Regions from separate parts of the Allobosea sp. TAF32 genome, predicted to be linked through region 3. Evidence: riboswitches for the same ligand, from Rfam matches in the RefSeq annotation. Region 3 holds a riboswitch; each other region holds the start of a gene.
The links. A riboswitch is a leader RNA that binds a small molecule or an ion and turns the genes downstream of it on or off. The one in region 3 is predicted to bind thiamine pyrophosphate.
Positions count from the first base shown of each region.

Region 1 (4,295 bases), on a different contig from region 3:
AAACCGTCATCGGCAAGGATGCGGGCCGCCTGGACCAGCGCGATCACGTCCGGCTGCAGCGTGTCGTCCTCGCCGATCACCTCGAGCTTGATCCAGTCGGTCCCGAAGACCTCGCGCGCCATCTGCGCGGTGGTGACGGCTTCCTTGACGGTGAGGCAGCCCGCCGTATTCGGCAGCACCCTGACGCCGAGCTCGCGGATCAGCGCCCAGAAGGCCTGACCGGCACCGCCGGCCGATTCCCGGCGCAGCGAGACGGTGACGACCTCGGCGCCCGAGCGCTTCACCGCCTCGGCCAGGATGGCGGGCGACGGATATTGCGCCGTGCCGAGGAAAAGCGGGTTCTGCGGCGCGAAGCCATAGAAGGATGCCATCTCAGCCTCCCTGCATCGGTGCGACGATCTCGATGCGGTCGCCCTCGCTCAAGGCGACGTCAGCCCGCTTGCGCGCCGCCACGAAGTCTCCATTCACCGCCGTCGCAACGATGCGGTCGGCAAAGCCGAGCTCGGCCAGCGCCTCGGCCAGCGTCTTCGCCGCGATCTCCTGCGGCGCGCCGTTAAGCAGCAAGGTCATGCAGCATCTCCGGTGTTGCTTGCGGGTTTAGCACGGCCTCCGCCGCCATCCGCGCCATGGCGGGGCTGAGCAGGAAACCGTGGCGATAGAGCCCGTTGACATGGATCACGCGGCCGCGGCGCGTCAGCCGCGGCAGGTTGTCGGGAAAGGCCGGGCGGGCATCGGTGCCGATCTCGACGACCTCCGCTTCGCCGAAGGCGGGATGCAGCGCATAGGCCGCGCCGAGCAGCTCCAGCATGGCGCGGGCGGAGATGCGGCTGCGCTCGCTGCTCTCGATCATCGTCGCGCCAACCATGAAGAGGCCGTCTGCGCGGGGCACGATATAGAGCGGGATGCGCGGATGCAGCAGCCGGACGGGCCGCGACAGCTGGATCTCGTCGCTCCGGAGGAGCAGCATCTCGCCCTTGACTCCGCGCAAATCGGGCAGGACATCGCGCGCCGCCAGCCCGCGGCAGTCGAGGACGATATCGGCATCGAGATCGGCCGGCTCGACCGTACTGCCGAAATGAAGGGCGGCCCCATTTGCGACGAGGCGTTCGGCCAGGGCTGCTATGGCTTGGCGCGGATCGAGATGCGCCTCGGCGGAGAAGAACAGGCCGCGCGAGAAGCGGCCGGCGAGATCGGGCTCCAGCCCGGCGATGGCCTCGCTGTCGATCTCCTCGAAATGGTCGGTGCGCTGACCGAAGCGGCGCAGCTCCGAACGGTCCCGGCTCGGCGCAACCACGAGCGTGCCGTTGCGAGCGACGCCGCCGGCATGGCGCTCCCACCAATCGGCCGCCTGCTGCCCGAGCCGAATCACCGGTTCTTCGGCGCTCTCGCCCTCGCACCAGGGCGCGAGCATGCCGCCGGCATACCAGGAACAGGCTTCGGCGCCGATACGCGGGCCGCGTTCATGCAGGACGACCTGCACACCCCGCGCCAGCAACTCGGTGGCACAGGCCAGACCGACGACGCCAGCGCCGACCACAGCGGCTGTCAGGACTGAGTGAGGACGTTCTGGCGTCATGCTTTCCCTGCTTCCGGGAAGGCAGCGGCCTGAGGCGCGAGCGAGGTGTCTGCGAGCCGAAGACCGTTCCCTTCGCCGGCATTACCCGGATCAGGTGCGATGGGTTGGCGCGAGCCACGCCTCTCAGCCTTTCGGCACCCCAACGGACAGCGCCAATTTAATGGCAGCGCCGCCGGGGAGCAAGCGGAGCCGGCGCAAGGCTCCGTTGCGGCGGCCTCGCACCTCCCGACCACGCCCTTCGCACGGGAGTGATCGGGAGGTGCGCCCGCGCGAATACACAGGTCGCGCGAAGGAAGTTGTCGGCGAGACTTGTCAAAGGCCTCTGCAATCGGGCATAGAGCCTCTCGCCGGAGACGTGGCCGAGAGGCTGAAGGCACTCGTTTGCTAAATGAGCATACCCCACAAGGGTATCGAGGGTTCGAATCCCTCCGTCTCCGCCATTTCCCCTAAGCCCTTGAGTGTCCTGAAAAAGCGTTGTTCCCCAACGGCTTTTCACATACCTCTGCTACAAATCTTGCTACAAAATCGCTCTGGCAGAGGGCACGATGGCCGGCAAAATCAGGAACCTGCTCCCCCGGAATGGCCGATACTATGCTCGGCTAACGGTGCCCGCTCCGCTTCGCCCGATCGTAGGTAAGCGGGAACTGACTGAGCCCTTGGGGGCCGACCGCACCGTCGCGATTCGCCTGCTCTCTTCTGCGATCCATCGCATGCAGATGGAACTTGATCAGGCCCGCGACCGCGTGACAGCCCTCAACCCTGCCGCACCGTCCCGCCGCCGCCCCATGAGCGTTCGGCAGATGGCCCTCGCCCACTATGGCCGGGAGCTTGAACAGGACGATGCGGCCCGGAGCCTGCCGACCGGCTATGATCCGGCACACGCGGCGATGTTCCGCCCGACCTACTTTTACGCGCTTAAGAGGGCGGCGAGCGGTGGCGCTGAAGATGACGAGCTTGCCGCCCTAATCCAATGGGCCGTTGACGAGTTCGCGAATGATGGCAGCCCCGTTCCGGTCAAGGGCACCGAGGAATGGCGAACGCTCGCGCGGATGCTCGCCGGCGTGAAAGCCGAGACGATCGAAAACCAGAACCGGCGCGACCGTGGCGAGCCGGATGGTCCTGCCAAGCATCCAATGCTGATCCCGGCGACGGAACTCCCCTCGACTGTCGCCGAGGCGAAGCCGGCCTATCGGATCACCCGGCAGGACGTGCTGGCCTACAAGAACGCCCTGCTCGAAACCTCTGCGAACTATACGAAGCGCTTCCCCGACAAGACGCTCCCCGAAGCGATCCGGTCGAACAAGGCTCGCAAGGAGCCCTTCCCGACGCTCAACGCCACAACCATCAATGACAAGTGGCTATCCCGGCTCAGCGCCATGCTGACGTGGTGCGTCAACAACAGCGTCATTCCCGACACCCCCGCGAAGGGCGTCCGCGTCGATCAGAGCAATCGCGATCCTGACGAGGACCGCGACTATTTTCGCGAAGCCGACCTCCAGAAGATACTCGCCGCGCCCCTGTTCGATCCGTCGCCGAAGCTAACTGAAAAGCGTTGGGCGATGCTCATCGCGCTCTATAGCGGCATGCGCACATCGGAAAATTATATAGGATATTATACCTATTATAGGCTTTCGATCTTGATGAACTGACATTCATGTGTCAGAATCTTCGCCGTTGAGTTGGTGAAGGTCGAGTTGTGTTCCGCGAGTTAGTCGGCAGCGTAAAGAAGTCGCTTCGTTTCGGATTTGAGAGGAAGTCGATTCCCCTTTCTGATCCCGTCGTGGCTGAGCTATTCGGCGCGCTGCCGACTGCTTCTGGTGTTTCGGTTACTGCGCATACCGCCCTCAAGGTTCCCGCAGTTCTTCAGGCCGTGCGCCTGATTGCCGAAACTGTCGGCTCGCTTCCTTGCAAGCTCTATCGAGACGCTAACGGCAGCAAGGAGGCTGCAAAGGATCACACCGGCAACCGCCTCGCGCACAACCGCGTCAATGGCGTTGCGGATCACGTAGACGATGCCGCTCACCACGCGCCGGTCATCCACCCGTGGCACGCCATGCGAGAGCGGAAAATACGCCTCCATCTGCGCCATCTGACGCTCGCACAGCAGAAAAAAATCATCCATCACAGCATCCTCCCGGACACCGTGAATCACAGATCGATCCAAATTGGCAGGTCCTGAGCCTAGATTGCCCGGTTCTCCGCCAGATCATCGGAGTCTGCGATCAGGCGATCTGGCGATTCAGCGTACCGTCTTCTTGTCCCGATTTTCCCGGGAACCGCAATCCGCGTCTGCGACGCACGGCGCTGCGGCGGTGCACATTTGACCTGTCTCATATGGATGCTCCGGAAAATCGCTCGAGGCGGACGCTCCGTACCGGCTGCCAGGTCTCGATGATGCGCCTTCGGTCCTGCGCGGTGTCGAGCGGCAGGCTCAACCCGGCGGGATAGGCTGCGTAGCGCCCGCACCGAGCGACCTTTGAACCATGACGCTGTCGGACCATTTGCCATAGCGATAGGCGACCGCCGGCAGCAGGCCGACGCGGGCGAAGCCGAAGCGCTCGTGCAGCGTCAACGACGCCGTGTTCTCGGCGTCGATATAGCCGATCATCTGGCGGAACCCGGCGGCGGCGCAGGCGTCGATAAGGGCCTGCATCAGCAGCCGCCCGACGCCGCGGCCGAGATGTTCGTGATGGACGTAGATCGAATGCTTCACCGTGAA
Region 1 is NZ_JBFRDM010000007.1:223,368-227,662, reverse strand. Features, by position in the region: gene AB4Z16_RS16480 (thiazole synthase) at 1-371, opposite strand, end outside; gene thiS (sulfur carrier protein ThiS) at 373-570, opposite strand; gene thiO (glycine oxidase ThiO) at 554-1,549, opposite strand; TPP riboswitch at 1,627-1,728, opposite strand; tRNA gene AB4Z16_RS16465 (tRNA-Ser) at 1,926-2,016, shown strand; gene AB4Z16_RS16460 (DUF6538 domain-containing protein) at 2,122-3,225, shown strand; gene AB4Z16_RS16455 (hypothetical protein) at 3,366-3,698, opposite strand; gene AB4Z16_RS16450 (GNAT family N-acetyltransferase) at 4,008-4,295, opposite strand, start outside.
Region 1: linked by a shared signal. The riboswitch ahead of thiO (glycine oxidase ThiO) and the one ahead of thiC (phosphomethylpyrimidine synthase ThiC) in region 3 are both predicted to bind thiamine pyrophosphate.

Region 2 (4,295 bases), on a different contig from region 3:
GCGGGGCGATGCGGCTGATGCCGACTTCGCCCAATTGCTCCGCGAGCCGGAACAGCCTCTCGGGGGCTGCGGCGGCGCCCGCCGTTTGCAGGAAGCTGCGATAGGGCGCGACGAGGGCGGGGACGTCATCGAGGCTTTCGACCGAGACCAGCTTGAGCGTGCGGTTCAGGCCGGTCGGGTTCAGGGCTTCCGGCGCATCGACATGAACCACGCTCCAGCCATCGCTGGGCTCGCCGAGGAGTTCCGCAGTGCCTTCCAGCGCGCGCATCTCCTGTGCGCCGCGCCATGCGGCGATGGAAGAGGCTTCGCCTTGCGAAAGCGCGCGGCGGGGGTGGCGGGAGGCGAGGGCGGCGAGTTCCTGCGCGACGTAGCGCGCGAATTCGGCGGGGCTGACGCGTCCACCGCGCTCGACGAAGAGCATTTGCGGCGAATAGCAGCCCTGCTGCTCGTAGCGGGCGACGTCATGGGCGGCGAGCCGGGCCAGGGCCGGAGCCTTGCGGCTGTCGAGCGCTTCGCGCGCGATCACGCCGAAGCCGATCTTGTGGCCATGCGGCAGGAAGCGGGTCGTGATCGGCAGTTTCGCTCGCAGTGCCGCGAGCGTGTCGTTGCCGCCATAGGCCATGACGGTGTCGGCCGCGCGCAGGAACGCCGGTTCGGCAGCCGCTTCGCCGCCCTTCCACCAGACGATGGCGAGGCATTCGCCGAGTTCCGGGTCGATTTCGGCGAGGAGGCCCGCGAACCAACCGGCCGTCAGCGGCTCGGCCGAAGCGAGCTTGCCGACGCTGCCGGCCTTGACCAGCAATCCGCAGATCAGGCTCCAGAGCGAGAGCGCCGGGACGTTGCCGGCCCAGACATGCAGCAGGAGCTCTGGGCCATGGGCGCGCAGGTAACCGCCCTTGGCCGTCGGCTGGAAGCCGTCGAGCATGGCGGGATTGGCGAAATCCTCGGCCAGGAAGCGCAGGAGCTGCGGGCGCCGGAAGGTCTTGAGATAGCTGGTCAGGCCGAGACGGACCGTCTCGCGGTCATAGCCGGTGACGATCGGTAGCAGGTGCTCGGCCTTGCGCCGTAAGGGGTGCTGCCGGTCGAGCAGGCGCGCGACGGCGGCGTCGATCGCCGCGACGATGCGCGCCGTGTCCATCCGCTTCAGCCGGGCGCGGGCATTGCTGCGCACATGCTCGCAGAGCGTCGCGGCCTGAGCCTCGTCGAGTTCCGGCAGCGCGACCGAGACGCTCTCGCCCCAGGCGCTGTGGCCGACCTCGCGCCAGCGCAGTGCCTCGCGGCTCAGGCCCGGCAGATGGCCCGCATGCTCGATCACGTCCGTCAGCCCCGCGCCGCGGCGAGGAATTCGGCCACGGCGACGGAGCAGCCCTTCGAGGCCTCGCCATCGACACGGCCGAGCAGCTTGAACCCGCCCGGAACGATCTCGCCGGCATCCTCGGTCAGGATCGCCGCGACGCAGTTGAAATGGGCGAGGTCGTGATGGACGATCACGCCGCGCTCGCCCTCCGGCAAATCCGCTCCGCTCAGCGGATCGACGACGCGGCTGCGGATCCAGTGCGGGCCGGATTTCACCGACGGGCAGACCGCATTGCCGTCGTCGTAGAGCTGCGAGCTCAGCTCGGTCATGCCGTACATGTTGATGCAGGATGAGCGCGGCACGCCGAAGGCGGCGGCGAGCCCGTCATAGAATTCGTCCGGCGTAAGTTCGCGCGACTGGCCCTTGAAGCCGCCGGTGTCGAGGATGAGGCTGCCTTCCGGCAGAGCAAACCGCAGGCCGCGTGCCGCGAGCTCATCCATCAGTGGCACGAAGGAATAGCTCGCGCCGAGCAGGGCATAGGGCTCGCCGCTGGTCTCGGCCTGCGCGAGCGCCGGCAGCAAACGATTCAGATCGAGACCGGCGGCGCCAATGAAGACCTGGGAATCGTGCGTGCCGCATTCGCGCCGGGCGAGCCCGAGATAATGCGCGAGCGAGGAATTGGGCAGCTCCGTCTCGTCGGGGAAGAGGATGCCCATGCGGATGCGCTCGCGGCCGCGCATGAAACGCTCTCGGAAATTGACCAGCATCGAGCGCTTCCAGACGGCGAGCGTCGGGTGGTAGCTGCGGCCGCGCACGCCCTGGGTAGTGCCGCTCGTCATGAAGACGTACTCGGCCGCTTCCGGGGGGCTGCAGCTCAGCGTCAGGTCCTTGAAGGCGGTGATCGGCACGGCCGGGATGTCGCGCCAGCGCTTCACCGAGAGCGGCGTGCGGCCGCGCTGCAAGCAGAAGCGCTTGTAGGGCTCGTTGTTGCGGAACTGATAGGCGAAGACCTTCAGCGCCATGGCCTCGAACTCGGCTTCCGACGCGTCGGGAAGCGCGATGAACGCCAGCAGCGCCTCGATGATCTCGGCTTGCGTCACTGCGGCCCACTCCGTTCGGACGCTCGCGGCCAAGCCGGGAGCGTCGATCGCAAAAGGATCACGGGCGCAAGCTGGAGTCAGGGCCTTGGATGGCCGCATGTCCCGCATCCCTACGCCGGTATGATCCGGATCAGGTTCGGAGGGTCACCGCGTTGCCGGTCTCAAGAGCCAGCCGGCGGAATCTCAGCCTCCTAGCGAGGCCCCCCTGGGAACAGCGTTTAGGTGGGGCTTCGGGCCATGGCTTGTCAAGCGTTGCCGGCGCAAGGCCAGGTTGGGGCCGACTCGAAATCCTGACATGGCGCGCATGCCGAAGAAGAGGCTCGACGCCGGCCTTCAAAACCGTTTCTGTGCCGGCCATGAACCTTTCCGCGCCGCCGCCCCGCATCGCCTCCTTCACCTGCGAGAAGAAGCCGGCCACCGGCTCGCGCGGGATGGTCGTCACCAATCATCCGCTCGCCTCGGCGGCGGGCGCGCAGATGCTGCTCGCCGGCGGCAATGCGATCGATGCGGCGGTGGCGTCGCTGTTCGCTCTGACGGTGGCCGAGCCGATGATGGTCGGTATTCTCGGCGGTGGCCTGAGCCATATCCGCCTCGCGGACGGCCGCCATGTTGTGATCGATAATCTCTCGACCGCGCCGGGCCATGCGACTCCGGACATGTATGACTGCCTGTCCGACGAGATCGGCAGGCAGCGCGACACCCGCGACCGCGAGAACGTGGTCGGCGCCAAGGCCGTTGCGGTGCCGGGCGCGCTCAAGGGCTGGTGCGAGGCCCTGGCGCGCTTCGGCACGCTGCCGCTGGCCGAGGTGCTGCAGCCGGCGATCGGTCTGGCGGAGCGCGGCTTCGTGGTCACGCCCTATCTTTCGAACTGCATCACCGACAACGCCGCCGATCTCGCCCGCGATCCGGGCCTCGCCGCGCTCCTGCTGCCGGTCGGCCAGCCACTCCAGCCCGGCATGCGGCTGGTTCAGTCGGACTATGCCGCCAGCCTGAAGCTGATTGCGGTGGAGGGGCCGGATGCGCTCTATGGTGGGCGGCTCGGGCGGGCGCTGACCGACTACATGGCGGCCCATGGCGGGCTGATCGATCAGGCCGATCTCGCGAATTACCGCATCGAGTTGCGCGAGCCGATCCGCGGCTCCTATCGCGGCTATGAGATCATCGGCCCGCCGCCGCCCTCGTCCTCGGGCGTGCATATCGCGCAGATGCTCAACATCCTCGAAGGCTACGATATCGGCTCGCTCGGCTTCGGCTCGGCGGATGCGGTGCATCTGTTGGCCGAGGCGCTGAAGATCGCCTTCGCCGACCGGGCGGTGGCGACGGCTGATCCCGCCTTCGTCAAGGTGCCGGTCAACAGGCTGATCGACAAGGGCTATGCGGCCGAGCGGCGCGCCCTGATCGAGATGGGCCGGGCGAAGAGCTGGACGGCCGGGCTTTCGGGCGGTGAATCCGCCGACACCACCCATGTCACTGTCGCGGATGCGCAAGGCAATGTCGTCAGCGCGACTCAGACGATCAACGGGCTGTTCGGCGCCTGCGTGCAGATTCCGGGCACCGGGATGATCGCCAACAACTACATGTTCAACTTCGATCCGCATCCCGGCCGCGCGCTCTCGATCGCGCCGGGCAAGCGGGTCTTCACCTCGATGGCGCCGATGATGGCGCTGAAGGAGGGCAAGCTTGCCTTCGCGCTGGGATTGCCGGGTGCATTGCGCATCTTCCCCTCGGCGCTGCAGGCGATCGTCAACCTGATCGACCACCGGATGACGCTGCAGGAGGCGGTCGAGGCGCCGCGCGTCTGGACCGAGGGTGGCGTGCTCGAGCTCGAGGAAGCCATCCCCGAAGCGGTCGCGCAGGCGCTCGCGGCCCGCGGCCACAGGATCCTGCGTTCGCCGCGC
Region 2 is NZ_JBFRDM010000005.1:300,661-304,955, forward strand. Features, by position in the region: gene AB4Z16_RS13175 (acyl-CoA reductase) at 1-1,315, opposite strand, end outside; gene AB4Z16_RS13180 (LuxE/PaaK family acyltransferase) at 1,321-2,397, opposite strand; TPP riboswitch at 2,487-2,614, opposite strand; gene ggt (gamma-glutamyltransferase) at 2,754-4,295, shown strand, end outside.
Region 2: linked by a shared signal. The riboswitch ahead of AB4Z16_RS13180 (LuxE/PaaK family acyltransferase) and the one ahead of thiC (phosphomethylpyrimidine synthase ThiC) in region 3 are both predicted to bind thiamine pyrophosphate.

Region 3 (4,295 bases):
CCCCGCCCCCGGCGCAACCCGGTGTCGCACCGGCCCAGCCCGGCGCGGCTCCGGCGCAGCCGCCGTCCGGCGGGGCCTTCCCCAGCCAGCCGCCGCAGCGCGAAGGCCGTCGCGGCGGCATCTCGCCGGGCGTGGCGGGTGCGATTGGTCTCGGCGTGGGCGCGATCGGCGGCATCATGGCCGTTCAGGGAGCGCAGCGCTTCGACGACATTCGGGCGCGGCGCGAAGAGCGTCGCGAGGGTGACGTTACCGTCATCCGCGAGCCCGGCCGCACCATCATTCGCGACGATGACGGCCGGGCCATCATCCGCCGCGATGAGGACCAGCGCTTTCGCGATCTCGGCTGGCAAGGCCGTTCCGAGCGCCGCGACGGCGAGATGCGGACCGTCTTCGAGCGGCCTGACGGCACGCGCATCGTCACCGTCACCGACGAGGAGGGCCGGCTGATCCGCCGCACCCGCATCGATCGCGACGACCGCGAGGTGGTGATCATCGACAATACCTTGCGCGATCGCCCGGGGCGCTTCGCCGACGATATCGTCGTGCTGCCGCCGCCGCCGCTGCCGATCCCGCGCGAGCGCTATATCGTCGATGCCGACCAGGCCGACGAGGCGTTGATCTACGAGACGATCATGGCGCCGCCGATCGCCGCGATCCCGCGCCGTTACACGCTGGACGAGGTCCGCTATTCGCCGGATCTGCGCGCCCGCATGCGCAGCGTCGATATCGACACGATCAACTTCGAGACCGGCTCCTGGCAGGTCACGCCCGACCAGGCGCAGCGCCTCGCAGTGATTGCGGATTCGATCCGGCGCGTGCTGCAAGGCTCGCCGAACGAGGTCTTCCTCGTCGAGGGCCACACCGACGCGGTTGGTGCCGATGTCGACAATCTCTCGCTCTCGGATCGCAGGGCCCAGTCGGTCGGGGAGATCCTGACGCGCGACTTCCAGATCCCGCCGGAAAACCTGACCACCCAGGGCTATGGCGAGCAGTATCTGAAGGTGCAGACGCAAGGGGCATCCCGCGAAAACCGGCGCGTGACGTTGCGGCGCATCACGCCACTGCTGACCGGCCAGAACCGCTGATCCTCGGGCGGGGCTGCTCAACGGGCGGCCCCGTGCGCCGCGGCGTGCGGGGAACCCCGCACGTCCACAGCGGTTTCTCTTCCGGAGGAGTCGCTGATGGGAGATGCAGCCATGAAGATGTCCGCTCTGGCGATGGCAGGTCTGGTGCTTGCCGGTTCGTTCGCGCCGTTTCCGACATGGGCTCAGAATGTTCCCCCTGCCGAGAAACAGCCTGCTCCAGGTGTGCCGGTGGCGCCGCGTGCGGATGAGGCCGTGCGGCCGCCGGCAGGGGAACGCGGTATGCGGCCTCGCGCCGACAGGCGTGAGCAGCGCTATGACAGGGCGCAGGCTGGTCCGCCGCAGCCGAGTCGCGACCCGCCGATGCCGCGCTCGGTGCCGTCGATCATCAGGCCCTGAAGGTCGTTCAGGATTTGGCAAGGCGGGCGCATTAGCGTCGCCGGCATGAGCGACGCAGCCTCCGTTTCCCGCAGCATCGTCACGATGCAGGCCGCCTCGACGCAGCAGGCGCTGTCGGTCGAGATGCTCAAGCAGAACGCGCAGGCTGACCAAAGCCTCGTCACCATGCTCCAGCAGAGCGCTGATGCAGCCAAGGCGACGCTCCCGGCCGGTCAGGGCGGTCTCGTCGACCGCACCGCCTGATCTCCTTTCCCCAGCTTCGATCGTTTGTCGCTGAGGCCGTTGCCAAGCGACTTCTCTGCGCCTAACCTCGCCTCTGTTCCGAGGGGTGCCCGCAAGGGCTGAGATGGCTTCCGAAGCCGAACCCGTCGAACCTGATCCGGGTCATACCGGCGGAGGGACTGGAACGCGTGCACAGGGCCGAGCCTTGTCCGCAGACAGCGACTGTACCGCTTTCAAACCCGGATCTCCTGACCTGTCGCAAGGAGGAGATCCTCATGAATGCCCACGCAAAACCCCAGAAGAACAGCGTCAAGACCGCGCCGCAAAGCGTGACGACCGGCCCGATCATCGGCTCGCGCAAAATCTATGTCGCCGCGCCCGAGCATCCCGAAATGCGCGTGCCCTTCCGCGAGGTCGTGCTGACGACGGATGCCGAGCCGCCGGTGCGCATCTACGATCCCTCCGGCCCCTATACCGAGACCGACGCCAGGATCGACCTGAATGCCGGCCTGACGCAGCCGCGCCGCGCCTGGCTCGATGCCCGCGGCTTCCAGACCGTGCCCGGCCGCGCCGTCACCGCCGCCGACAACGGCCATATCAGCGAAGCGCAGCTCGTGCCGGCCTGCCCGGCCGAGCGCCCGATCCTCGAGGCGAAGCCCGGCCAGATGGCGACGCAATACGAATTCGCCAAGGCCGGCATCATCACGCCCGAGATGATCTATGTCGCACATCGCGAGAATCTTGGCCGCGCCGCCATGATGGAAGGCGCCAGGGAGCGCCATGCCGACGGCGAGAGCTTAGGCGCCGTCGTTCCGGAATTCGTCACGCCCGAATTCGTCCGCGAGGAGATTGCGCGCGGCCGGGCCATTATCCCGGCCAACATCAACCACCCCGAGCTGGAGCCGATGGCGATCGGCCGCAACTTCCTGGTCAAGATCAACGCCAATATCGGCAATTCTGCCGTGACCTCAGGCGCAGCCGAGGAGGTCGAGAAGCTCGTCTGGGCGATCCGCTGGGGCGCCGACACGGTGATGGACCTCTCCACCGGCCGCAACATCCACAACATCCGCTCCTGGATACTCAGAAATTCGCCGGTGCCGATCGGCACGGTGCCGATCTATCAGGCGTTGGAGAAGGTCGGCGGCGATCCTATCAAGCTCGACTGGGAGGTGTTCAAGGACACCCTCATCGAGCAGGCGGAGCAGGGCGTCGACTACTTCACCATCCATGCCGGCGTTCGCCTGCCTTACGTCCCGCTGACGGCCAGTCGTGTGACCGGCATCGTCTCGCGCGGCGGCTCGATCATGGCGCGCTGGTGCCTGGCGCATCACAGGGAGAGCTTCCTCTACGAGCGCTTCGACGAGATCTGCGACATCATGCGCAAATACGACGTCTCGTTCTCGCTCGGTGACGGCCTGCGTCCGGGCTCGATCGCCGACGCCAACGACCGCGCCCAGTTCGCTGAGCTGGAGACGCTGGGCGAGCTGACCCAGGTCGCCTGGAAGAAGGGCTGCCAGGTCATGATCGAGGGCCCCGGCCATGTGCCGATGCACAAGATCAAGGAGAACATGGACAAGCAGCTGCGCGAATGCGGCGAGGCGCCCTTCTACACGCTCGGACCGCTGACCACCGACATCGCGCCGGGTTATGACCACATCACCTCTGGCATCGGCGCGGCGATGATCGGCTGGTATGGCTGCGCCATGCTCTGCTACGTCACGCCGAAGGAGCATCTGGGTCTCCCGAACCGGGACGACGTCAAGACCGGCGTCATCACCTACCGCATCGCCGCCCATGCCGCCGATCTCGCCAAGGGCCACCCGGCGGCGAAGATCAGGGACGACGCGGTCTCCCGCGCCCGCTTCGACTTCCGCTGGGAGGACCAGTTCAACCTGGCGCTCGACCCCGACACGGCGCGCGAGTTCCACGACGAGACGCTGCCGAAGGATGCCCACAAGGTCGCGCATTTCTGCTCGATGTGCGGGCCGAAATTCTGCTCGATGAAGATCACGCAGGACCTGCGCGCCGAGGTTCTCGCGATGAGCGACAATGAGAGGGCAAGTCTCGAGGCCATGGCTGCTGAGGGGATGGCTGCCAAATCGAAGGAATTCCTCGACAAGGGTGGCAGCATCTATCTACCTGCGGCCGAATGAGCGGCATGAACGACAGCCTCGACGCGGCCAAGGTCGCGTCGATCCTCGCGCGGGTGTCCGAGCGCCGCCCGCGCATCCATTGCCTGACCAATACCGTAGCGCAGAACGTCACCGCCAACATGCTGCTCGCCTTCGGGGCCGTGCCCTCGATGGCTGGTCATCCCGAGGAGGTTGCGGCGGTCGCGGTCGGGGCAAGCGCGATCCTGATCAATCTCGGCACGATCAGCCCTGAGGGCGAGCGCGCGATCCCGAAGCTCGTCGCTGTGGCGCGCGAACGCGGCATTCCGCTGGTGCTCGACCCGGTCTTCGTCGAGCTGTCGCCCCTGCGGCTGGGGCTGGCCGAGGACGTTTTGCGGCTGCCGGGCGTCGTCGTGCGTGGCAACGCCGCCGAGATGGCGGCCTTGGCCTGGCTGCTGGAGCGCTCCCCCGGCGTCACGCG
Region 3 is NZ_JBFRDM010000001.1:680,292-684,586, reverse strand. Features, by position in the region: gene AB4Z16_RS03075 (OmpA family protein) at 132-1,085, shown strand; gene AB4Z16_RS03070 (hypothetical protein) at 1,527-1,724, shown strand; TPP riboswitch at 1,796-1,900, shown strand; gene thiC (phosphomethylpyrimidine synthase ThiC) at 1,979-3,856, shown strand; gene AB4Z16_RS03060 (hydroxyethylthiazole kinase) at 3,862-4,295, shown strand, end outside.